Marinagarivorans cellulosilyticus: one gene and its partner. Each later gene encodes a partner of the first gene's protein in a complex. Links are inferred from orthologs where the notes say so. Each region holds a gene or a part of one and is shown in the gene's direction. Other genes may lie near its edges.

Region 1 (10,737 bases):
CTGCAATATCGGCGGTTTCATTAGCTGGTGTTTGTGGACAAGCGTCTTCACCTGAGGGAATACCGTCACCATCAAAATCTATTTGACTATCAGCGCAGCCTTCTGCGTTGGGTTGAGTACTTACTGGCGTGTTAGAGCATTGGTCCGCGCCATTCAAAATACCATCGCCATCGTCGTCGAGCTGCTCATAGCTACAGCCTATGGCATCAGTAATGGACAGTGGTAGGGTGTTGGGGCATTGGTCTAGGTTGTCTTCAATGCTATCACCGTCTGTGTCTATAAGTGGGCTATTGATCCAAAAGTGCGCGTGGCTAATTTCTGTCTCACCGGTGTTGTATGTCGTTTGACTGGAAACAGTGTGCTGCCCTGGTGTCAATTGCGCGAGTGAATATGGACTCCCGCCGCGAAAGTCGAAAGGGTAGTAGCCTTCTCTACGTAGGTACCTTTGCTCGAAATTAGGGTCGTCTAAATAAAATAACACTTGAGAGATATTATTTTGTCCGGTTACATCTATAAAAATATACAGCTCATCTTCAGGTGAGAAGTCTGCATTGTTTAGTTTATTTCCTAATGTACGATCAGGGAGGTGGCTAAATGCAATAATAGCCTGCGCTGCGCTGCGTGTTGGGTCGCGAGGGAAGCTGTCTTCATTATTGTTAGTGCCGTCGCCATCGAGGTCCTTATCGCTGTTATCGCCTATTCCGTCTAAGTCAAGATCGTAAGCTTCATTTGGGTCGTCTGGGAATAAATCGTCGGCGTTTAGTATGCCATCGCCGTCGCGGTCGATATTCTCTTGTTCTGGGTCAACAACAAAACTGGCTTCATTAATTTCTGAACTGCCGTCTTTAAAGTACGTAATGGTTACGATGTTATGATTGCCTGCCGCTATCCCTGCTGTGCTAAACGGGGCGCCCCCCCTTAAATCATAAGGGGCATAATTTTCTCGACGGTAATGCCTGCCATTAAAGGTGGGGTCGTCCAAATAAAACAAAATTTTATCGACAGCTGCAATATTTGGTTCGTCTAAAAAAATATAGAGCTGCGCGGTATTGCTAAAAGTCATCGTCGCAATGGGCTCCGCTTCGCTCCTATCTGACTTTAGGCTATAAAGTAATTCTCCTGCATATGCTTGCGGGAGTAATACTGTGGTAGTTATGGCGGTTAAGCTTGCAGACAGCAAGGGCTTGATAAGGCGAGTAATATTCATAAGTGAGTCCTTCTTATGAGGGCGGTCCAAGTTTTTGTTCAGCGTAGGGCTCATGTTGCACTTAATTATTAGTAGTTAGGTTAATGCGCAAGTATGAGTTTCCACGTATTGTCATGTTAACAGAAAATGTTTACATGTAAAGATTTTGAGGGCCAATACTAAAAAGCCGTTAATCACTCTTTAGCCCCATTGGTAAGTTTTCCTCATAACAAATAGAAGATAAAAATGAGAGCTTATATTCTTATCTTCTACTTTGTTAATTGTGCTGTTTTTAAGTCTTTTAGGGAGGGATGTTTAAATGCCTTGCAGGGCGAGCCTTTGGTCCAATTGCAGGCCTTTGTGGCTAAGCTTTTTTTTGAGTATTCATTGAATGGTTCGAGATCTAATCATAATTTGAATACCTTGTGGTTATTGAGCGCCTCTAATTGGTCGAAAATTGAGCTAACCTTAAAGGTGTAAAGCCACAAACGGGCTAAAAATGCGGGGTGTTTGGCACTAAGTGGCATTGGGTTTGGTTTGGTGCTGTAGGCATGATTTACTTACTTAGCAAGTAAACAGTGGGTTTTATAGTCGGTAAAGTCGGCTGTTGCTGAAACTATTGCGTATAGCGCTACAGAGAAGGCTTAAATATTACTGCTTGGGCTGGCTGGAATTCATTAACGATGTGGTTATTTCATGATTAAAAAATATTATTTGCAGTATGGATTTAAACCACTTGGTGCGTTTTGGTCGTCAATTATTCTAGCGGGGTTAACCGCTTGTGGCGGTGGTGGTGGCAGCCCTGCTCAGCCTACTATTATTGCAAGCAGCACAGCTTCGTTAAGCGCCAGTAGCTCGAACTCCAGTGTCGACTCTAACGCTAGTAGTGTGAGCAGTACAGCCGCAGCTAATGTGAGTTTGCAGGGGATGGTGACTTACGATTTGGTTAAGCCTACAGCCAACAATAATGGTCAAATTTATTTGGATTATGCTAATGCTCAAATTGCGCCGGCGCGGGGCGTTACTGTTGAGTTATTGGATAGCTTAAATAACGCTATTGCCTCTACGTCTACAGATAATAATGGTGAATACGCTTTTGTTGTGGCGCCAAACCGGGCGGTAAAAGTACGTGTAAAAGCACAGCTGGATGCCTCTAATTATTCTATCGCTGTAAAAGATAATACCCAAAATAACGCATTATATGTGCTTGATGGTAGCTTGGCAGGCTCGGGTAGTGCTGCAGAGCAAACGCGAAATTTGCACGCTAATTTGGGGTGGAATATTGTAAGCCAAGCCTATTCGTCTGAGCGCCAGTCTGCACCCTTTGCCATTTTAGATTCTTTGTACGACAGCCTAAATATGGTGCTAGCAGCCGATGTGACGGTTAATTTACCGCCTTTAGATGTTTTTTGGAGTGTTAATAATGTGGCGGTAAACGGAAGTTTTAGCGAGGGCAATATTGGCAGTTCTTTATATAGCACGGGCGCTTCAGCTATTTATATTTTGGGGCATGCCAATAACGACACCGATGAATTTGACAACACTGTTGTGCAGCATGAATTTGGTCATTATATAGAAGACAAATTGTCGCGCAGTGAGAGCATTGGAGGGGTACATTACTTAGGGGCACCGGTCGATATGCGGGTGGCCTTTGGTGAGGGCTTTGGTAATGCGTTTGCCGCGATGAGTAGCGGAGAGCCCTTATATCTGGATACTTCTGGTGCTGGGCAGCAATCGGGGTTTGGTTTTAACATAGAAACCAATCGTTTTGGTGGTGGCTATTACAGTGAAGGCGCTATTCACAGCTTGCTATACGATTTGTTTGATAGCGGTAACGAGAGTGGGGATAACATTAGTTTAGGTTTTACGCCCATTCTGGCAGCTTTACGCCACGACGATTACATTACCTTTGATGGTTATACCTCGATTTATGCTTTCTCCAGCGTTTTAAAAAGCATCGTGCCCGAAAACGAGTCCCAAATTAACGAGCTGTTAATGGATCAGAATATAGTGGGTACAGGTATGTATGGTGAGGGAGAAACGGCGACTGGCACGGTATCGTTCAGCTTGCCTATTTATCAGCGTTTGGCACTTGGGGAAACAATCGAAGCTTGTAGCAATAATAATTTACAGGAATATAACGGGCTAGAGGTGCGACGCTACGTTTTATTGGAGGTGCCATCGACCGGGACGTATACCATTAGTGCTCAGCGCAAAAGCGGCATTCAGCCCAGCGATCCAGATTTTCAAATGCACCGTGAAGGGACTTGGGCGGGTGCAAGCGAAGGGCCTTCGGCAAATATAGAGAACTGGACAAAACGGTTGGAGCAAGGGGTTTATGCGTTGAACGTTTATGATGCCTTTAATACCGATGAAGATGATAGTACCGGCGGACTCGTCTGCTTTAATGTGACTCTTAACTAAGGTGCCGGTTATGTCGAAAATAACAACTAGGTTCTACTTTAAACTGCAGGTTGCATGTTTTTTTGCTGCTAGCGTTATGTGTGCACAAAGCCATGCGGCAGAAGTGGTTAACGGCCACAAAGTGGCTGCCCAGGTACAAGCTAAGGCTGCTTATGTTAAGCCTGGTGCGCCGGTTCGCTTGATGAGCCCTGCCGAATTCACCTTAGAAGAGGGCGATGCTCTTCCCCTTGAGGTCGAACTGAGTACGCAGCCGTTAGGGGAAACCGTAGTGAAGCTAAGCTCACAAAGTGGCTTGTTGCTGGCTGGGCAAACGCAGTATTCCTCGCAAGGCAAGTCGCGCATTGTTATGCCTTTATCAGTTACAGCTGAGGCTGCGGCGCTGGGCTACGTTCATATTTGGGTGGAGCATACCGGTGTTAGTGGTCAAAAAACGACGCGTGCGCTAGCTATTGCCCTTGATAGCCGGCCCAAACTATTGCCTCTACAATACAAGGCAAAGGTGGCAAAACCTTATGTGGAGATGCAAGCAACAGAGGTTATTCGTTAGTTGTTATGTTGAGCAAGCGGCATACTTTGCCGTTTTAGCGTTGTTGCTTGCTGGGCGTCTTTATATCCTCCCCTGTCATATCTAGCCGGTTTGAGGGGCCTAGAGCTGGCTTTTACCCTAGCCAGCTATCTAAATTCATGAAATAGCCGTGATGCTTTGGTAGGCGAACCAAAAAGCCTATAGAATGCCGCCATGGATATTACACACCTTACAGACTCACTCAACACTCCTCAGCGCGAAGCAGTATGCGCTAGCCCATGCCATCAATTGATTTTGGCTGGAGCTGGTAGCGGAAAAACGCGCGTTCTAGTGCATCGCATTGCATACCTTATACAGGTGCAAGGCGTAGCACCAAACCAAATAATGGCGGTAACATTTACCAACAAGGCCGCGCGTGAAATGCGCGAGCGTTTACAGCAGTTGCTAGGAGATGTGGGTGGCCCAAATCGTTTCAGTGGTTTGTGGGTGGGCACTTTTCACGGTATTGCACACAGACTATTAAAGATGCACTGGCGTGAAGCCAAGTTACCAGAAAATTTTCAGATTCTCGACAGCGATGATCAGCTTCGGGTGATTAAGCGCGTTTACCAAGCTTTGCAAATTGATGAAAAGCGCTGGCCGCATCGTCAAGCACAATATTTTATTAACGGCAGCAAAGATGAAGGCCTGCGGGCGCAGCACATTCAAGATAGTCACGATCCCTATACGACCACAATGAAAATGATTTACAGCGCGTATGAGGAGGCTTGCCAAAATAGTGGTTTAGTCGACTTTGCCGAGCTGCTGTTGCGCTCACACGAGTTGTGGCTGTCGTCCCCAGAATTGCTAAAACACTACCAAGACCGTTTTGTACATTTGTTGGTGGACGAGTTTCAAGATACCAACAGTGTGCAGTATGCATGGTTGCGGGTGTTAGCGGGTAATGCCTGCTGGGTAACGGGTGTGGGGGATGACGATCAGTCTATTTATGGTTGGCGTGGCGCAAAAATCGAAAACATTCAGCAGTTCGAAAAAGATTTTTCCAATACGGCGGTAACCAAGCTAGAGCAAAACTACCGTTCGACCAATACCATATTAAGTGCTGCCAACGCGGTTATTCAAAATAATAATAGTCGGTTGGGCAAACAACTTTGGACCGAAGATGGTGATGGCGACCCGATAGATTTGTATAGCGCTTTTAATGAGCAGGACGAAGCGCGTTATATTGCCGAATGTATTGAACAGTGGCAAAAAGAGGGTAACTCTTTAGCTTCTTCTGCGGTTTTGTACCGCTCTAATGCTCAATCACGCGTACTGGAAGAAACCTTCTTGCGCGAGGGCATCGCTTACCGGATTTATGGCGGGCAGCGCTTTTATGAGCGCATGGAAATTAAAAATGCCTTAGCTTATGTACGCCTCGTATTAAATCGCCATGACGACCCCGCATTTGAGCGCGTAATTAATACCCCCACACGAGGCATTGGTGAAAAATCACTAGAGGCCTTGCGTTTGACCGCAAGAGAGCAAGGCTGCAGCCTATTTGATGCAGCCGCCGCTTTGCTCGCTAATAATGTATTGCCCGCTCGTGCGGCTAACTGCATAAAAGCATTCTTGGCGTTGCTTGATGAATTGCAAGGTGGTATTGATAGTTTAGGATTGGCTGAGCAAGTTGAGTATGTAATCAACGCCAGTGGTTTATATGAGTTCCATCAAAAGGAAAAAGGCGAGCGCGGGCAGGCCAGGATTGAAAACTTGCAAGAACTTGTAAACGCGTGTCGTGCGTTTAACGCCGAAGATGCAGATCGAGCTCCCATTGCCGAGTTCGTTGATAACGCAGCCTTAGGTTCTGGAGAGCAGCAGGCAGACGAGTATCAGGATGCTGTGCAAATGATGACATTGCACAGTGCAAAGGGGCTTGAGTTCCCGCTGGTATTTATTGCTGGTGTGGAAGAGAATTTATTTCCACATAAAATGTCGGCCGATAGTGCCGAGGGCTTAGAAGAAGAGCGTCGGTTGTGTTATGTCGGCATTACACGCGCAATGAAAAAGCTCGTATTAACGCATGCAGAAAGCCGCCGTTTATACGGTTCGGAAACGTATAATCCGTTGTCGCGATTTATTCGTGAAATACCCGAAAAATGTATTCAAGAAGTTCGCTTAAAAGCCGTCGTTACTCGCCCTGCGAATGTCGCTAATGTGCGCAAAGATAACGCATTAAAAGCTGCATACAGTGATGAAGGTGATGGTGAGTTTAAGCTGGGGCAGCGTGTAGCCCATGCTAAATTTGGCGAGGGGGTAATTTTGCAATTTGAAGGGCGCGGGCCTGGCGCTAGGGTAAATGTGGCTTTTACCGACGCTGGTAGTAAATGGCTGATGATGCAATACGCAAAGCTTCAAGCCGTCGAGCGTTAAGCGATATAGCGACAGAGTAAAACGGGCTTGTGTATTTTGGCGATGCTTTTAGTGTTTTTAAGTGCGTGCCAATATAAAAACTTAATAAGAATAATTTATGCAATCTACAAATAAAACGCTAATTTATCCTTCAATTATTGCTGTCTTAATGCTAGTGGTGGTCGGCTTGACGGGTGGTTTGGTTTTTAAGGGCAAGCAGCTGCCTAAGCATAGCGAGACCGGTCATTCATCCCCTAGTGAGCAAACTGTTTATGAGTGGTCATTGATGACGACTTGGCCTAAGAACTTTCCTGGTTTAGGCGCGGCGCCAGAAAACTTTGCCAAGTTGCTGGATAAAATGAGTAATGGCAGGCTAAAAGTCAAAGTTTATGGTGCCAACCAGTTAGTGCCTGCCATGGGGGTGTTTGGGGCGGTATCATCCGGAAGTGCGCAAATGGGGCACAGCGCGGCGTATTATTGGCGCGGTAAAATTCCGGCAACAGTGTTTTTTACATCAGTCCCCTTCGGCATGACGGCGCAAGAGTTAAACGGTTGGCTTCATTATGGTGGCGGTTTGGCCCTGTGGCGTGAAATCTATGCAGAGCACAATTTAGTCCCTTTTGCTGCGGGCAATACGGGTGTGCAAATGGGCGGCTGGTTTAACAAAGAAATCAATAGTCTTGATGATATTCAGGGCTTAAAAATGCGTATACCAGGAATAGGTGGCGACGTTTTCTCTCGCGCTGGCGGTACGGCTGTTAATATCCCTGGTGGTGAGCTTTATACCGCCTTACAGTCTGGTGTTATCGATGCTACAGAGTGGGTTGGGCCTTATAACGATCTAGCATTCGGTTTTCATCAAATTGCTAAATACTACTATTATCCTGGCTGGCATGAACCTGGCCCAACATTGGAAATTATCGTTAATAAAGAGGCTTACCAAGGCCTACCAGGTGATTTACAAAGCATGATAGAAGCCGCTGCGCGAACAGTGAATCAAGATATGCTAGATGAATATACCGCGCGTAACAATGATGCTTTGGTGGAGTTGGTCAATGAGCATAATGTTGCGGTAAAACCATTTCCAGATGATGTACTAAAGAGTTTTGCGAAAATGAGCGAGCAGCTTTATGGGGAATATGCCGCCAATGACCCGTTATTTAAAAGGGTTTATGAACACTACAGTGATTATCTTTATAAAGTGCGTGGCTATCATATGCTGAGTGAGCAAGCTTATTTGGATGCAAGGGAAGCCGCTTTGCCGCTTTCTTTGCAGCACTAAATACTTAATAAATCTATTGGTGGAGCCTATAAATGGTGATGAAACTACGACGAGGCATGGTTAAATCGACGTTTATTGTTGCGCTGGCTGCAACAGGAGGCTGTGCTAACTTGGGGCAGGTCGCTGATTCTGGCGCGCAATTATCCCAAGCTTTGGGCTATAACCCTGCACAGCTATCGTCTGCTGTAAAAGAGGCGTTGGAATTGAGCGCCGTGCGCGCAACTGACGCTTTAAGTGAAAGTGGCGGTTACGCTAATAATACGCAGTTTAAAATAGTAATGCCGGAAGATATTCAAAATATAGCTAACACCCTGCGTAGCTTTGGTCTTGGTGGGTATATTGATAATGTTGAGGCTTTAATGAACCGTGGCGCTGAAAAAGCAGCCGCACAAGCTAAGCCTTTTTTAATTGATGCAATTAAAAGCATGGATGTCACCGATGCTATTGGGATTGTGCGCGGCGGCGATAGCGCAGCTACTCAGTTTTTTCGATCACAAACAGAAGATGGTATCCGCAAGCGTTACCAAGAAATCGCGAAAGAGCAGCTTGCGCAATTGGGCTTCTATGGTGATTATAAACAGCTATTAAACGCTTACAAACTGGCTCCTATCCCTAATAAACCAGACTTAGACTTGGAGTCTCGCGTTATCAATTTGGGCTTGGACGCATTATTCACCCAAATCGCGGAAGAAGAGAAAAAAATACGAGAAAACCCTGTAGAGCAGGGGAGTGTTTTGCTGGGTTCAGTGTTTGGGCGTTAACTGTTTTTAGGTGTCACATGAATCATCAATATCCATTGGTTTCTATTGCTGTTACGACGTATAACGGCGCTAGGTATTTAAGGCAGCAACTCGATAGTCTGCTAGCGCAAGATTATCCAAGCTTAGAAATTGTGGTGGCCGATGATTGCTCCACCGATAATACTAGAGCTATTCTTGTAGAGTACGAATGCCATGAGAATTTTCGGTGGTATAAAAATGCAAAAAATCTGGGCTATATTAAAAACTTTGAGCATGTAATTAAACGGTGCCGAGGTGAATATATCGCTTTATGCGATCAGGATGATGAGTGGTATACCGATAAAATAACTAAAACCCTTGCATTTCTTCATGAAAAAGATGCGCTATTAGCATACTGCGATGCTGATTTAATAGCAGCGGATAATTCAAAGATAGGAATGAATCTTTTGAGTCATTCGCCAACAGGGCCTATAGATGGCGGTGAGTATGAAAAGTTTTACCTCCTTAATACGGTAAATGGGTGTACTGCATTGTTTCGTCGAGAGTTGTTTGATCAGGCAGCTCCGTTCCCTATTGATGTTCCGCATGATTGGTGGCTTTCTTATATTGCAGCATTTGATGGTCGGTTGGCTCATACTGCTGATCGTTTGATGGGGTATAGAATGCATGCCAATAACACGATTGGAATATCATACCGAATAAAGAAGCGTAACCTAAAACAGTATCTAAGGAGAAAGCTTAGCCGATATTCCAAGCGTTTTATTTATGATAAAACGGTTAGGCCAGTTAAGTGGGGGCAGGAGTGTCTTGAGCATTTTGAGCGCTTTAAAGCGTTTGAGGAGGGGCGAGGTAAAACGACAACGATATTAAATGTATTGACCGATTGGATGAATGCAAAAATGTCGAATGATGCTCGGGTCGAGGAGTATCGAAGTTTCTTTTTTGAGCATCACCAGCGCTTAGGCATTAAAATGCGCTCTTTATTATTCATGACAATCCGAAAGGAGTTAATAAGGGCAAAAATTAAGTTGTGTTATACCCTCGCATCGCCATTGCTTTTTGTTATTCTGCTTCTTTGTGTGATTTGGACTGTTTTATGAAGCATTTTTCTTGTGTTTTAGAACAGTTGACTTTAAAGGAAAAGGACTGGTTGCTTGTTGGTAAGGGCCCTACGTTTGAAAAAGTGCTGAGTGTTAATCTCGGCGACTATATTACAATGGGAATTAATCATGTTGTATCTCTTATAGATGTTGATGTATTGCATGTCGCTGATATTGATGTGTTAGATGATGCTGGGGGGGCGATTGAGAAAAAGGCTAGGTATTTGTTGATGCCTCTTTATCCGCATGAAAATAATAAACCTTCATTGTCTACGTTAGATCATTTCATAGAGAAGATCCCTTTACTTCGAAAAATGAATGAGGCAGGGCGGCTGCTCTGGTACAACTCAAGTTTGGCTGGCAGAGTTAATCAGGAGTATCCGGTTGTTGCTGTTAAATACTTTAGCGCGGACGCTGCCGTCGCTTTACTCGCATCGAATGGCGTTAAACGAATTCGAACTGCAGGTATTGATGGTGCTACTGAGTATAATAAAAATTTCTCAGGGCTAAGCGAAAAAACGCGCTTATCGAATGGCCAATCTTCTTTTGATAAGCAGTTTCGTGCGATTGCTGCAACTATTATGAATACCGGAGTGGAAATACTCCCCCTTATTATGGATGATTATATTCGGGTATATGTTGGCGCAGAAATTGAGCAATCTTTGGCTTTAAAAGTGCTGGAGTATTCCATTTTAAAGAATACAAACAGCACTGTTAAGGTAACTCCTTTGTACAGTTCAGGTTTTGAGATATCTTTACCAACCAATAAAGAAAATCGTCCAAGAACCCCGTTTTCTTTTCAGCGGTTCCTTATCCCTAAGCTGAATAACTATAAAGGAAGGGCTATTTATCTTGACTCTGATATGCAGGTATTTTTTGATATCCGGGATTTGAATTCTCGTGATTTCGTAGGTAAAAATTTATTGTCTGCTTATTCGTCGGATGAGGGGGCTCGAAAGCCGCAATTTAGTGTGATGTTGCTAGATTGTGGGAGTCTAAATTGGGATGCGCAACATGTGGTTGATGGGCTGGATTTGGGACGTTACTCATATAGCCAGTTGATGCAGGATATGGCTGTTGCTGATGTC
Region 2 (10,820 bases), 1.7 Mb from region 1 along the record:
TGTTCATGCCGCGTTAGGCGGCGCTAAAAAAACTGTTAGCGTAGATATGAGCAAAACTTATTTAGCTTGGGCCAAGCGCAATTTTGATCTCAACCATATTGGAGAAGAGAATCACCTGCTGGTGCAGTCGGATGTCAGTAAATATTTGGCGGGTTGTCGTGAAGGCTTTGATGTCATTATGTTAGATCCACCTAGTTTTTCTAATTCAAAACGAATGGATGATGTGCTTGATATTCAACGAGATCATGTCGCACTCATTAAGCGCTGCATGGATGTATTATTGCCAACGGGCACGTTGTACTTTTCCAATAACTTAAGAACATTTAAGCTTGATGCCGATGAGTTGGTACGTTTTAACATTGAAGATATTACCGCTCAAAGTATTGATGTGGATTTTTCTAGAAATACAAAAATACATCAATGTTTTGCGATAACGCATAAACGGTAAAGTTGATTCTAGCGGGTAGATTTTTAGGTGGATACATGAAAGCGTTTGATGTTAAAGGGGCCTTTAAGCCTGCGGGCGACCAACCTAAAGCGATTGAGGCTTTAGTTGATGGTATTGAGGCGGGGCTGGCACACCAGACATTGCTGGGGGTAACTGGGTCGGGTAAAACTTTTACTATTGCAAATGTTATCCAAAAGCTGCAGCGCCCAACCATGGTTATGGCGCACAACAAAACCTTGGCGGCTCAGCTCTATAGTGAGTTTAAAGAGTTCTTCCCGAATAACGCGGTTGAATACTTTGTTTCTTATTATGATTATTATCAGCCAGAAGCTTACGTCCCTAGCTCTGATACTTTTATCGAAAAAGATGCTTCGGTTAACGAGCACATAGAGCAAATGCGTTTGAGTGCTACCAAAGCCTTGATGGAGCGAAAGGATGCCATTGTTGTCGCGACAGTATCAGCTATTTATGGCCTAGGGGACCCTGAAGCCTATTTAAAAATGGTGATTCATTTGGTCTGCGGCGATGAAATGGATCAGCGTGCATTGCTGGCGAGACTGGCCGAGCTGCAATATACCCGCAATGATATTGATTTTCATCGAGCGACTTACCGTGTGCGCGGCGATATTATCGATGTATTCCCTGCTGATAGTGAAGATTTAGCGCTGCGAATTGAGTTGTTTGATGATTGCGTCGAGTCAATCATGTTATTTGATCCGCTAACAGGGCAAGTGCAGCACAAAGTCGCCCGTTATACGCTGTACCCCAAAAGCCATTATGTAACCCCGCGCGAACGGATTGTCGAGGCAATTGACCATATTAAGGCCGAGCTTGATGTGCGTTTAGAGTATTTGCGCAATAACGACAAGCTAGTGGAGGCGCAACGAATCGAGCAGCGAGTGCGTTACGATGTGGAGATGATGCAGGAGCTGGGTTATTGCAACGGCATTGAAAACTATTCACGGTATTTGTCTGGTCGTGAGCCGGGCTTGCCGCCACCGACCTTATTCGATTATTTACCGAACGATGCACTGCTGGTTATTGATGAGTCGCATGTAACGGTGCCGCAAATTGGGGCCATGTATAAAGGTGACCGATCTCGTAAAGAAACACTTGTGGAGTACGGTTTTCGATTGCCCTCTGCGTTGGATAATCGACCGATGCGTTTTGATGAGTGGGAGCGTGCCGCACCGCAAATGATTTTTGTATCCGCGACGCCGAGTAAATACGAGCAGGCGCATGCCGGAGCCGTTGTCGAACAAGTGGTTCGTCCAACAGGGTTAGTTGACCCCAATATTGAAATACGGCCGGCTGGTACGCAGGTGGATGATTGCTTGAGCGAAATTCACAAAGTCGTTAAAAGCGATGAGCGAGTGCTCATCACGGTTTTAACGAAACGCATGGCTGAAGATTTGACCGACTTTTTGCAGGAGCAGGGCGTTCGTGTTCGTTATTTGCATTCAGATATCGATACTGTTGAGCGTGTAGAAATTATCAGAGATTTAAGGGCTGGCGAGTTTGATGTTCTGGTCGGCATTAACTTACTGCGAGAAGGGTTAGATATGCCCGAGGTTTCTCTGGTGGCGATTTTTGATGCGGACAAGGAAGGTTTTTTGCGATCGGAGACCTCTTTAATTCAAACCATTGGCCGTGCTGCGCGAAACGTAAACGGCCGATGTATTTTGTATGCCGATAAAATTACAGGCTCTATGCAGCGCGCAATTGATGAGACTGATCGCCGAAGGACTAAGCAAGTTGCCCACAATCTTGAGCATGGCATAACGCCAAAGGGTATTAAAAAGCGCGTGACTGACATTTTAGATGGCGCGCGTATTCCTGGGGCTAAAGTGGGCAAGCGAAAAGCGGCATCGGGCGCAAGTGCAGACTTCTTAACGCCAGAGCTTAAGGGAAAAGATGTATGGCTGCAGGTGGCTGAACTTGAAAAGCAAATGTTTGATGCTGCCAAAAACTTGGAATTTGAAAAGGCTGGGGCGTTACGCGATGCTATTCATAAGCTAAAAGAGGGCGGAGTTTAAAGCGGGTTTCTTTGTGTTAGCTGTGCGCAGGCAAATGTTTTTACTGTGAGTGATAGTCGTTTCGCACCAAAATAGGTAGCTTTGTGTAGAATGCACACTGCTATGGATTGGTGTGGTGCGTTTGATGATGCTTTCGGGAGTGGAGGCTAAAGCGATAACCACTTATCGCGCCCACTAAGAGGCGCAATAATAATGACTCTTGCTACCGGGGAACCCCATGAAAACTATCGTAAGCGCTCTTGCCTTATTGGCATGCAGTAGCCCTGTGTTCGCTCAGGACGCACTTAACGGCGGTAATACTGCCTGGATTTTAACGGCCACCGCTTTAGTCTTGTTTATGACGCTGCCTGGCTTATCGCTATTTTACGCGGGGCTTGTCCGCTCTAAAAATGTGCTGTCTGTTCTGGTTCAGTGTTTTGCGATCGCTTGCATTGCATCCATTCTATGGTTGGCGCTTGGTTACAGCTTAGCTTTCACCGAAGGCAATAACTGGATCGGTGGCTTTGGTCGTGTAATGTTCTCGGGCATGGGGACCGAGTCTTTATCAGGTGACATCCCCGAGCCGCTGTTTGCTCTTTTTCAAATGACGTTTGCAGTGATTACACCGGCACTTATTGTTGGTGCTTTTGCCGAGCGGATGAAGTTCTCGTCAGTATTAATTTTTAGTGCGCTTTGGTTGCTAGTGGTTTACGTACCTATTTGCCATTGGGTGTGGGGTGGCGGCTGGCTGGCTGATATGGGGCTCTTAGATTTTGCTGGTGGCACAGTGGTTCATATTACCGCTGGTGTCGCGGCGCTGGTAACGGCGATGATGATTGGTAACCGCAGGGGCTTCCCTGAAAGCCCTATGCCGCCGCACAACATGACAATGACAGTGACAGGTGCTGGCATGCTGTGGGTTGGCTGGTTTGGTTTTAATGGCGGTAGTGCGTTGGCCGCCGGTGGCGCAGCTGCAATGGCTATGCTTGTGACTCACTTATCTGCTGCTGCAGGCGCTTTGGCTTGGATGGTTGTTGAGTGGAAAAAGTTTGGCAAACCAAGTGCGTTGGGTATTGTGACGGGTATGGTTGCTGGCCTAGGCACTATTACCCCGGCCTCAGGCTCTGTTGGGCCGGCGGCGGCTATTGTTATTGGTTTAACAGCCGGTGTTGTATGTTTTATTGCCACCCACTGGATAAAGCGCGGTTTGAAAATTGATGATTCATTAGATGTATTTCCTGTACACGGAGTGGGCGGTATTTTAGGTACTTTAATGGTGGGCATTTTCGCTTCCACAGAGCTTGGTATTTTTTCCGGCTTAGGCTTTGGTGGCGATAACACCTCAATTGGTCAACAGTTGGGGGTTCAGTTTGTGGGTGTACTCAGTACTGCAGTTTATACGGCAGTTGTGACTTTTGTGCTGGTTAAGTTAACCGGTGTGCTTACTGGTGGCATCCGCGTGAGCGCGGAAGAAGAAACACAAGGGCTCGATATTACTCTGCACGAAGAAGTGGGCTATAAACTTTAGCTAGCCGCTTACTGCAATAAAAAAGGCGCCGATCGGCGCCTTTTTTATTGCTTTACCCTGCAGCCATAATGTGTTGGTTTACTGAATTTGGCACTTGAGTGTAAAGGTTGGCCGGCAGAGTTAATTCGATGGCTATTTCGCAGTAACCTTCGATACAGGGGCTTAATACCTCGACGCTTGCGTTGCCTCCCATTTCTTCTAGGGTGCTTTTTACCTGTGCAATGCCGTAACGGTAGCTGCTATCGATCGATGGTGAGCTAGGTGTATACACTTTTGGGTTGAACAGCAGCTGAGCCACGGTATTGATGTTTTTGGTTTCAGCGGGTGTTATTTGCCCCTTGTGAGCGCCTTTTTCAGCTAGCCGTTTGATATTCAGCCCTTTCCCGTCATCGGTTATGCGAATAACCAAGTGGCTGGATTTTTCGCTGATTTTAAGCGTGATCACCCCCGAGCTGTCTTTGCCAAGTCTTTTACGCTCTTCTTTTGATTCGAAGCTGTGGTATATCGCGTTGCGAAGTATTTGATCGAGTACCTCGGTGACAGAGGCTTTAAGTTTATTCAGCACACGGAAATCGTTTGATGGGGCGTAAATCGAGGGTTTCGTTTTATCTAGCGGCTCGGCAATATCTGCCAGAAGGTCTAAGCGCTGGTTGGCTAAAAGGACAATATCCAGTGTGGTGGCATCCAAAAGAATATTCTCTATAGCAGCTAAACTTGTTAGCCCATTCCTACCTGAAATGGCCGGTTTCAAATTTTTTAACTCTGAAGCAATTGTGTATAGCTGCTCCTTGCTGAGTTGCGGGGCCGCTGTAGCGTCCGTGCGTTTTAGTATGTCGTGATTGATGTGTTTGTAGCGCTCAATTTTAGTGGTGATGATTTGCAGGTCTGAAAGTAAATCGGCGACTTTCCAAGTGTTATCGAGTTTTTTGCGTATGGCGTCGTATCTCGATTCAATAGTATGGAGGCTCTGCGTTAAGTGGGTTAAACCCTGAGTGCGAGCCTCTTTTTTTATGTTATGAATATTGTGAAAAAGGGCATCGAAATCTATTTGGTCGGAATGCTCATAATCGCGAATTAGCTTAATGTTACGGTTGAGGGTGCTTTGAGTGTAATGCATAAGCTCTTCAAACTTTAGTGTATTAACTTTTAATACTTGCCCTACCAGTTCTAGCTCTTCTTTTTGTGCGCGAGTCGTGCGCTCCAGCGCATCTTGGTGTGTTGTATCTGAAATGGTCAGCATTAACTTGGTAATCACACCCTTATCAATAATGGGGTCCCAGTGGGTTAGTAGCGTTTTGTTGCTGCCGTTAGGGTCGATTATGTTGAGCTCTTCGCATAGCAGGTGGCTATTAAATGCGTACATCAGCTCCTGACTGCCAAGTGTTGTATCTATCGCGCAGGTTATTTGATTAATTTGGGCCGAGCTAAGGCCGGTGTTGGCGAATAGAAGCTCTTTATAATGCTCGCCAGGAGTGATTCTTGTATTGAGGATAAGCTCGAGCTTTTGCGAGTAGTGGTCATCAATAAGGCCGTGCTCGGTAATAATTAACATGCCTTCATGCAGGTTTCTCATTAGGTTTGAAAGGTCGTTGTTTCTGGATTCTAAGCCCTCGCGTGTTGTTCGGTTGTCTTGTTTTAATTTGGCCAGTTGTGTTTTGAGGCTATTGTTTTCCGTAATGCGAGAAAGCGAGGCGCACAAAAGCCGGCCCAGTTGGCGGGTGATTTTGTCTGAGGGCATGGGCGTTGCTTGGCGTTGCTGAGCTTCGAGCTCATTGATGATCAGTATGCTGCCTTCTTGTTTGTGGGTGTGGGCTATGATGGGCAGCGCGAAAACAGTAACCTGTTGGTTGCATAGCACATCGCCGGTTTGCAGGTTTGCAGGCTTGGCTTGTTGCTTAAACGCAGTTAGCGTGCGCTCTATTAGAATGTTGAGCTCTGGGCTTAGAGAGGCCGTAGTTTCCGTTTCTCCCTCTTCGTTGTGCTTCCCCTTTTCAAGCAAATAAATGTGTTCTTGGTTATTTTGATCGGTAACGAGCAGCACAATGATGGATGCGTGAGTGTAGTCGTATAGTGTTTGCGTGATGGCAAGCGCTGCCGCTACGGGTGTTGAGGCATTTGCAATTTTAAGGGTTGCTTGGGTGAGTAACTGCTGCTCCTCTACACAGGTATTCCATTGCAGCGCCAATTGATTGTATGTGAGTGTTAATGGCACAGCGTTGCTTGTCGTTATTGGTTCTAACAAGTGAGAATCTAACGCTTGGCTGATGGATTCTTCTATAACTGCAACTGACTGGGTTATTGTGCGTGTGACTCGCTGAGCAAGGTAGGCGCAACTGATTGCGGTAGCGGTAAGAAGGAATAATAAAATAATCGCTGCGCCAAACAGCTTTTTGGGCAAAGTTGGTTGAGGGGGGGCTGCCGGTATTTCGGTGGCAAAGTAGACGGCACCTTTGAATTCATTGTCGATAACAATTGGGCTAGCGAATAATGTGACGGCTTGTTCGTTTAACTGGGTTTTCAAATGACCGGGTTCTTGTAGCTCGCTTCCCCATAGGCTGTTTTCGTCAGCTAGCGAGTCTAGTGATTCTGGAATGCCTTGCGGTTTTGATGGCGTGGCAAGAGCCCAAGGTACTAAGTCTTCGTCTAGATAAGCTCCATAAATAATTTTGGGGTTAAATGCTACCGTGGTAGCAATAAGGCTTCGAACGCTGTTAATGTCCTGCGCTTCGATAAGAGGCGTTAGTGCGTGGCTAGTTGTCTTGACCAGTGTCAACCCTAAGGCTGTGGAGGGTTGGGGGGGCGTAAAATCTTTGGCTTTTTGATTGGCTTGGTAAACTACAATGCCAGTAAAGAACGTAAGGGCGGCACTAATAACAATGCCGCCTAAACTTATGCCTAATATTTTTTGAGTAAGCGTCATGTTTATCTCCCTAAGTGCTTATAGGGTCGGGCTGATAAGCACTTGATTCGCTGCGGCTTAACGCTGTGCGAAGGGGCGTATTTTAGTAATGCGCGGTTGGTGTTGTTGCTTTTAAGTGTGGCCAACAATTGAGGATGTTGCCAGTGCCGCGGCTTGAAAAAACGTGCCCAAGAAGATTGTAGCGTCGTAGTTGGGAAGTTAGCCGCCGGTGGCGTTCATAAAGCGAATAATTTGTGGTGGCTCGTCGAGGTCGAAGTGATGCTTTTCGGGTTTTAGCGCGAGCCCTTGTTGAATGGCATCTGACAAGGCCTTGGCGTCGAAAGGGTATTTTCTAACGACTGCACGCAAATCAACGCTGTGTTCATTGCCTAAGCACAGCAGTAGTCGCCCTTCTGCGGTAAGCCGAACGCGATTGCAGCTACTGCAAAAGTTATTGCTATGCGGTGATATAAAACCGATTTTGGTATTGCTGTTCTCAATGTTCCAATAGCGTGAAGGGCCTCCTGTTGTATTGGTACTTTTGCTTAAGTGATACTGCGAAGAAAGTTGCTGCATGATTTCTTGGCTAGATAGAAATGCCGCTTTTCTGTCGTGCGCCATGGTTGCGCCAAGGGGCATCTCTTCAATAAAGCTAATATCAAGCGCGTTGTCGATTGCATAGTTAACCAAGTCTTTGATCTCGCCGTCGTTAAACCCTCTAAGTGCAACCGTATTCAATTTTATTTTGTCGAAGTCGTATTCCTTGGCTGTGGCTATGCCTTTCAATACTTGCTCTAGATTACCTATGCGCGTGAGTTCTTTGAATCGCGCTGGGTTCAAAGAGTCAAGGCTAATGTTGATGCGGTTTACGCCGGCCTGCTTTAGTTCGGCCGCATATTGCGCCAAGTGGCTGCCGTTGGTGGTGATGGCGAGGTCATCGAGGCTGCCGATATTACTGCTTTTTATATTGCGTAGTAGCTCGGGAAGGTCACGGCGAATTAGGGGCTCCCCGCCTGTGACTCTGATACGGCGGGTGCCAAGGCTAACAAAGGTATTGGCAATAAATGCCATCTCTTCAAGGCTTAGAAGCTGGTTGCGTGGCACAAATGTCATATCTTCAGCCATGCAGTAGGTGCAGCGAAAATCACAGCGGTCAGTCACTGAAAGCCGAAGGTAACTTATGCTACGCCCGAAGGGATCTATAAGAGGAGTCTGAGTCATGGGGGCATTATTACTTCTTGCTCTCTTTTAGTCACGCTTTACGTTCATGGCGCTTGCGTGCACCGAAGTGATCCTTTATGTGTTTTAAACTGGTGCTTTTTTATTGTGCGCTTAGCAAATAGCATTTTCTTTTTTGGTGCTCTCTGGAGTATTTCGGTGACATGGTGGTGCAAAAACAAGATCGGTTTGTGAGGTGTTATTGTTTAACTTGCTGAAAATTAACAATAAAATATTTATTCTTGAGTTGGCCTGTTTTATGCTTTTATTGTTGTGATTATTTTTGTTTCTTTGCAAGTTTATATGTTTGTCCTAGTCGTGCTTTGTATTGGTGCTTTTTTGTGAGGCTGGGATTTACATGATAGGACCCGATAGCATGCCGATAGTAGCTTTGTCGGTGTGTGGGGAGTTGTACGGAGGCTGCTTTTGTAGCGCTTTGGTGCAGCTCAAGGAGTGTTTCTCCTTTGATAGCAAGTGTAACTCTGCACTTTTTGGCGGCCTTAGTGGCCGCCTTTTTTGTGCGTGTATTATTTACAACAGCTCAGATGTTAAACCGATGGCTTTTGTTTCCTCTTCTTTGTTTTTGTCGGAAATTACGCATGTGTGCGCGGTTTGCCCCTTGAGGTAGGTTTGAGCGACTCGTTTTAAGTCGCTTTCTTGGGTGGCCAGTAGGCGCTCTCTGAAGCGTTGGCGAGTGGCTGGTGTGCGGCCGTTTAGCATTGCGTGAAAATCTCGTTTAGCGCCGCCAGCGGGTGAGTCTGGTTTGTCGAGGCTACTCACAACGCCCAATATAGCTTCTTCAATAGACTGCCAGCTGTGCGTTGTTTCTATAGACCAGTCGATGGCTTTGTCGAAGTCTGCCAGTGTTTCGGCTAGGCGAGGGTCGCGGTATGAATAAAAGCGGAAGGCGCCGTTGTTGCTGTCTTGGCCTGCGCCGCCGCCATAAGCACCGCCTTGCTCGCGAATAGCGCGATGTAAAAAGCCGTTGCGCATAACATTACCCAGTACAACTAACGCAGCAGCATCCGGGTGGTCGCTTGCGACTGTCGGGTAAGCTTTTGCGCAAAAGTTCACTTGGCTATTTGTGAGCCAGGCTTCTTGCGTTAAGTGGGCGTTAAATTGCGGCGTAAACACGCTAGCACTAGCAGCGGGGGGCTGGTCGAACTTGTTGGCAAAGTGTTTAGTGTAGCTTGCCAAAGGTTGCTCTTCAGCAACAACCATAAAACGCTTAGGCATTGCCATAACCGCTTGGTGTATCTGGTTTAACTTTTGGCTTATCGCACTTAGGGTTTTGGTGTCGCTAAGGGACTTGTCTAGTGCCTTAAGATGGCGGATGCCTTGAAGCCCGGTTAGGTTAAAGCTTAGCTGTGCTCCTGGGCTAATCCCTTTGCTTGCGCCTTGCATGGCTAGCCCATGGCCGCTGCCAGTAACGCTTTGTTCTCTGCTGCTGCGCATTTGCGCAATCAGCTCTTTGATGCGATCAGTCTCGTCAAAGCGGGCTTCGTTTATGGTTGCTAGCATTAATTCACTCAGCGATTGCTGGTTGCTTCCTAAGGCTTTGCCAGACAGGGTAATAAAGCTGTTGAGCTTTTGTGTGTCGTCGACGCTGCCGCGCAGACTGGAGTAGGCGCCTAAGCTTCCGCTTACCTGTGCTTGCCAGCGTTGCACGTCTAAGTAATTTTTGCTGCCAATGCCGACCTCGGTGAGTAGTGAGGTATAAAATGGCAGGTAGGGTAGTAAATCGTCGTCCAGTGTGGGCATGTCACAAACAACTTGCTGGTAAACCAAGCCGTTGGTGCCCGCATTGTAGCCATACAATGAAAACTCGCTCTGCGGTAGGCGCTTCTCAAAAGCGGGGCTAATGATGGTTTCCGCTGCTGGCACGTCGTCAAGAGTTACCTTGGGTAATACGCTGTCGTCATCAACTTGCGCTTGTCTATCGAGCAGTGCTTGGGCTTGCTCAATAATTTGCTGGCTTTGCTTGGGGGTTAAAGAAGCTTTGATCTTGGCCAGCTGTTCTTTTTCGGCCGCTTCTTTAGTGGCGTTTAGCTGGGCATCTGGCGTTAAGGTAAGAGTAACCCTGTGTTTATTGTCGAGTAACCATTTTGTGATAATGGACGGGATAAAGGTGGGGTCTTTAATTTTCTCACGCAGTTTTGCCAGTGCGCTGTCTATGTTCAGTAGTGCAACTGGGTCGCCTCGGTGGGTGGCGGCTGTTAAGCCGTTAAGGATAAGCTGTAGTCCGTAGGGGTAGCTGTCGCCGCCGACTTCACGCTGTTGTAATTCTAATTGATGCAGGGCCGCCTCTAAATCTTCAAGGGGAATGCCGTCTTCGGCGACCTTTTTCAGGGTGTCTAGCAATAATGCTTCTACGGCATCACTTTGGTCGCGATCGGTGCCCGCAATACCGCAAACAAAAATTACTTCTTTTTGTGAGTCATCCAAGCCGCATAGAGGGCTTGGGGCCTGCCCGAGCGTTGATGTTTCTAATGCTTGCATTAGCGGGCAAGCGCTGTTGTCGAGCAGTACGCTGCTTAATAAATGTGCGGTTAAAGCATCTTCTAGGTTGATGCTTTGTCCCAGTAGCCAGCCGGTAACAATATGGGTTTTATGGCTCAAGTCTTCTTCGTTTAGAGGGTAGTGCTCTTCTACGCGAACAGGGGCGAAGTAACGCTTTTCGTTGGCGACATCAATTGTGACATCGAGTTTGTC

Evidence for each region.
Region 2: the proteins of uvrD (region 1) and uvrB are in contact, whole or in part, in a crystal structure (PDB 7EGT), measured with the Thermus thermophilus proteins. The link is inferred for Marinagarivorans cellulosilyticus from one-to-one orthologs. Residues at the interface, in WP_096412145.1 of Thermus thermophilus: His654, Arg656, Phe657, Gln666, Asp668, Glu669, Lys680, Arg681, Leu682, Ser683, Lys685, Tyr686, Ala687; in WP_096411307.1 of Thermus thermophilus: Glu23, Leu25, Arg26, Asp27, Gly28, Glu29, Arg30, Phe31, Arg55, Glu326, Asp327, Phe328, Glu379, Ser382, Gln383, His398, Gly400, Arg401.

What each region holds. Positions count from the first base shown.
Region 1 is NZ_AP023086.1:2,289,573-2,300,309, forward strand. Bases 4,049-6,948 are described here. They hold uvrD (DNA helicase II), read left to right. Parts: upstream 4,049-4,349; coding sequence 4,350-6,548; downstream 6,549-6,948. Other genes in these bases: MARGE09_RS08985 (hypothetical protein), read left to right, coding at 4,049-4,157; MARGE09_RS08995 (TRAP transporter substrate-binding protein), read left to right, coding at 6,646-6,948. In the rest of the region: MARGE09_RS08975 (thrombospondin type 3 repeat-containing protein), read right to left, coding at 1-1,207; MARGE09_RS08980 (hypothetical protein), read left to right, coding at 1,883-3,610; more of MARGE09_RS08985, read left to right, coding at 3,621-4,048; more of MARGE09_RS08995, read left to right, coding at 6,949-7,809; MARGE09_RS09000 (DUF4197 domain-containing protein), read left to right, coding at 7,842-8,570; MARGE09_RS09005 (glycosyltransferase family 2 protein), read left to right, coding at 8,588-9,649; MARGE09_RS09010 (glycosyltransferase family protein), read left to right, coding at 9,646-10,737. UniProt on the Escherichia coli protein: A helicase with DNA-dependent ATPase activity. Unwinds DNA duplexes with 3'-5' polarity. Translocates on single-stranded DNA with 3'-5' polarity. Initiates unwinding more efficiently from a nicked substrate than double-stranded DNA.
Region 2 is NZ_AP023086.1:3,957,016-3,967,835, reverse strand. What follows is about bases 1-2,983. They hold uvrB (excinuclease ABC subunit UvrB), read left to right. Parts: upstream 1-483; coding sequence 484-2,484; downstream 2,485-2,983. Other genes in these bases: MARGE09_RS16075 (ammonium transporter), read left to right, coding at 2,702-2,983; rlmKL (bifunctional 23S rRNA (guanine(2069)-N(7))-methyltransferase RlmK/23S rRNA (guanine(2445)-N(2))-methyltransferase RlmL), read left to right, coding at 1-448. Outside these bases: more of MARGE09_RS16075, read left to right, coding at 2,984-3,991; MARGE09_RS16070 (ATP-binding protein), read right to left, coding at 4,044-6,911; GTP 3',8-cyclase MoaA, read right to left, coding at 7,110-8,111; MARGE09_RS16060 (insulinase family protein), read right to left, coding at 8,640-10,820. UniProt on the Escherichia coli protein: The UvrABC repair system catalyzes the recognition and processing of DNA lesions. A damage recognition complex composed of 2 UvrA and 2 UvrB subunits scans DNA for abnormalities.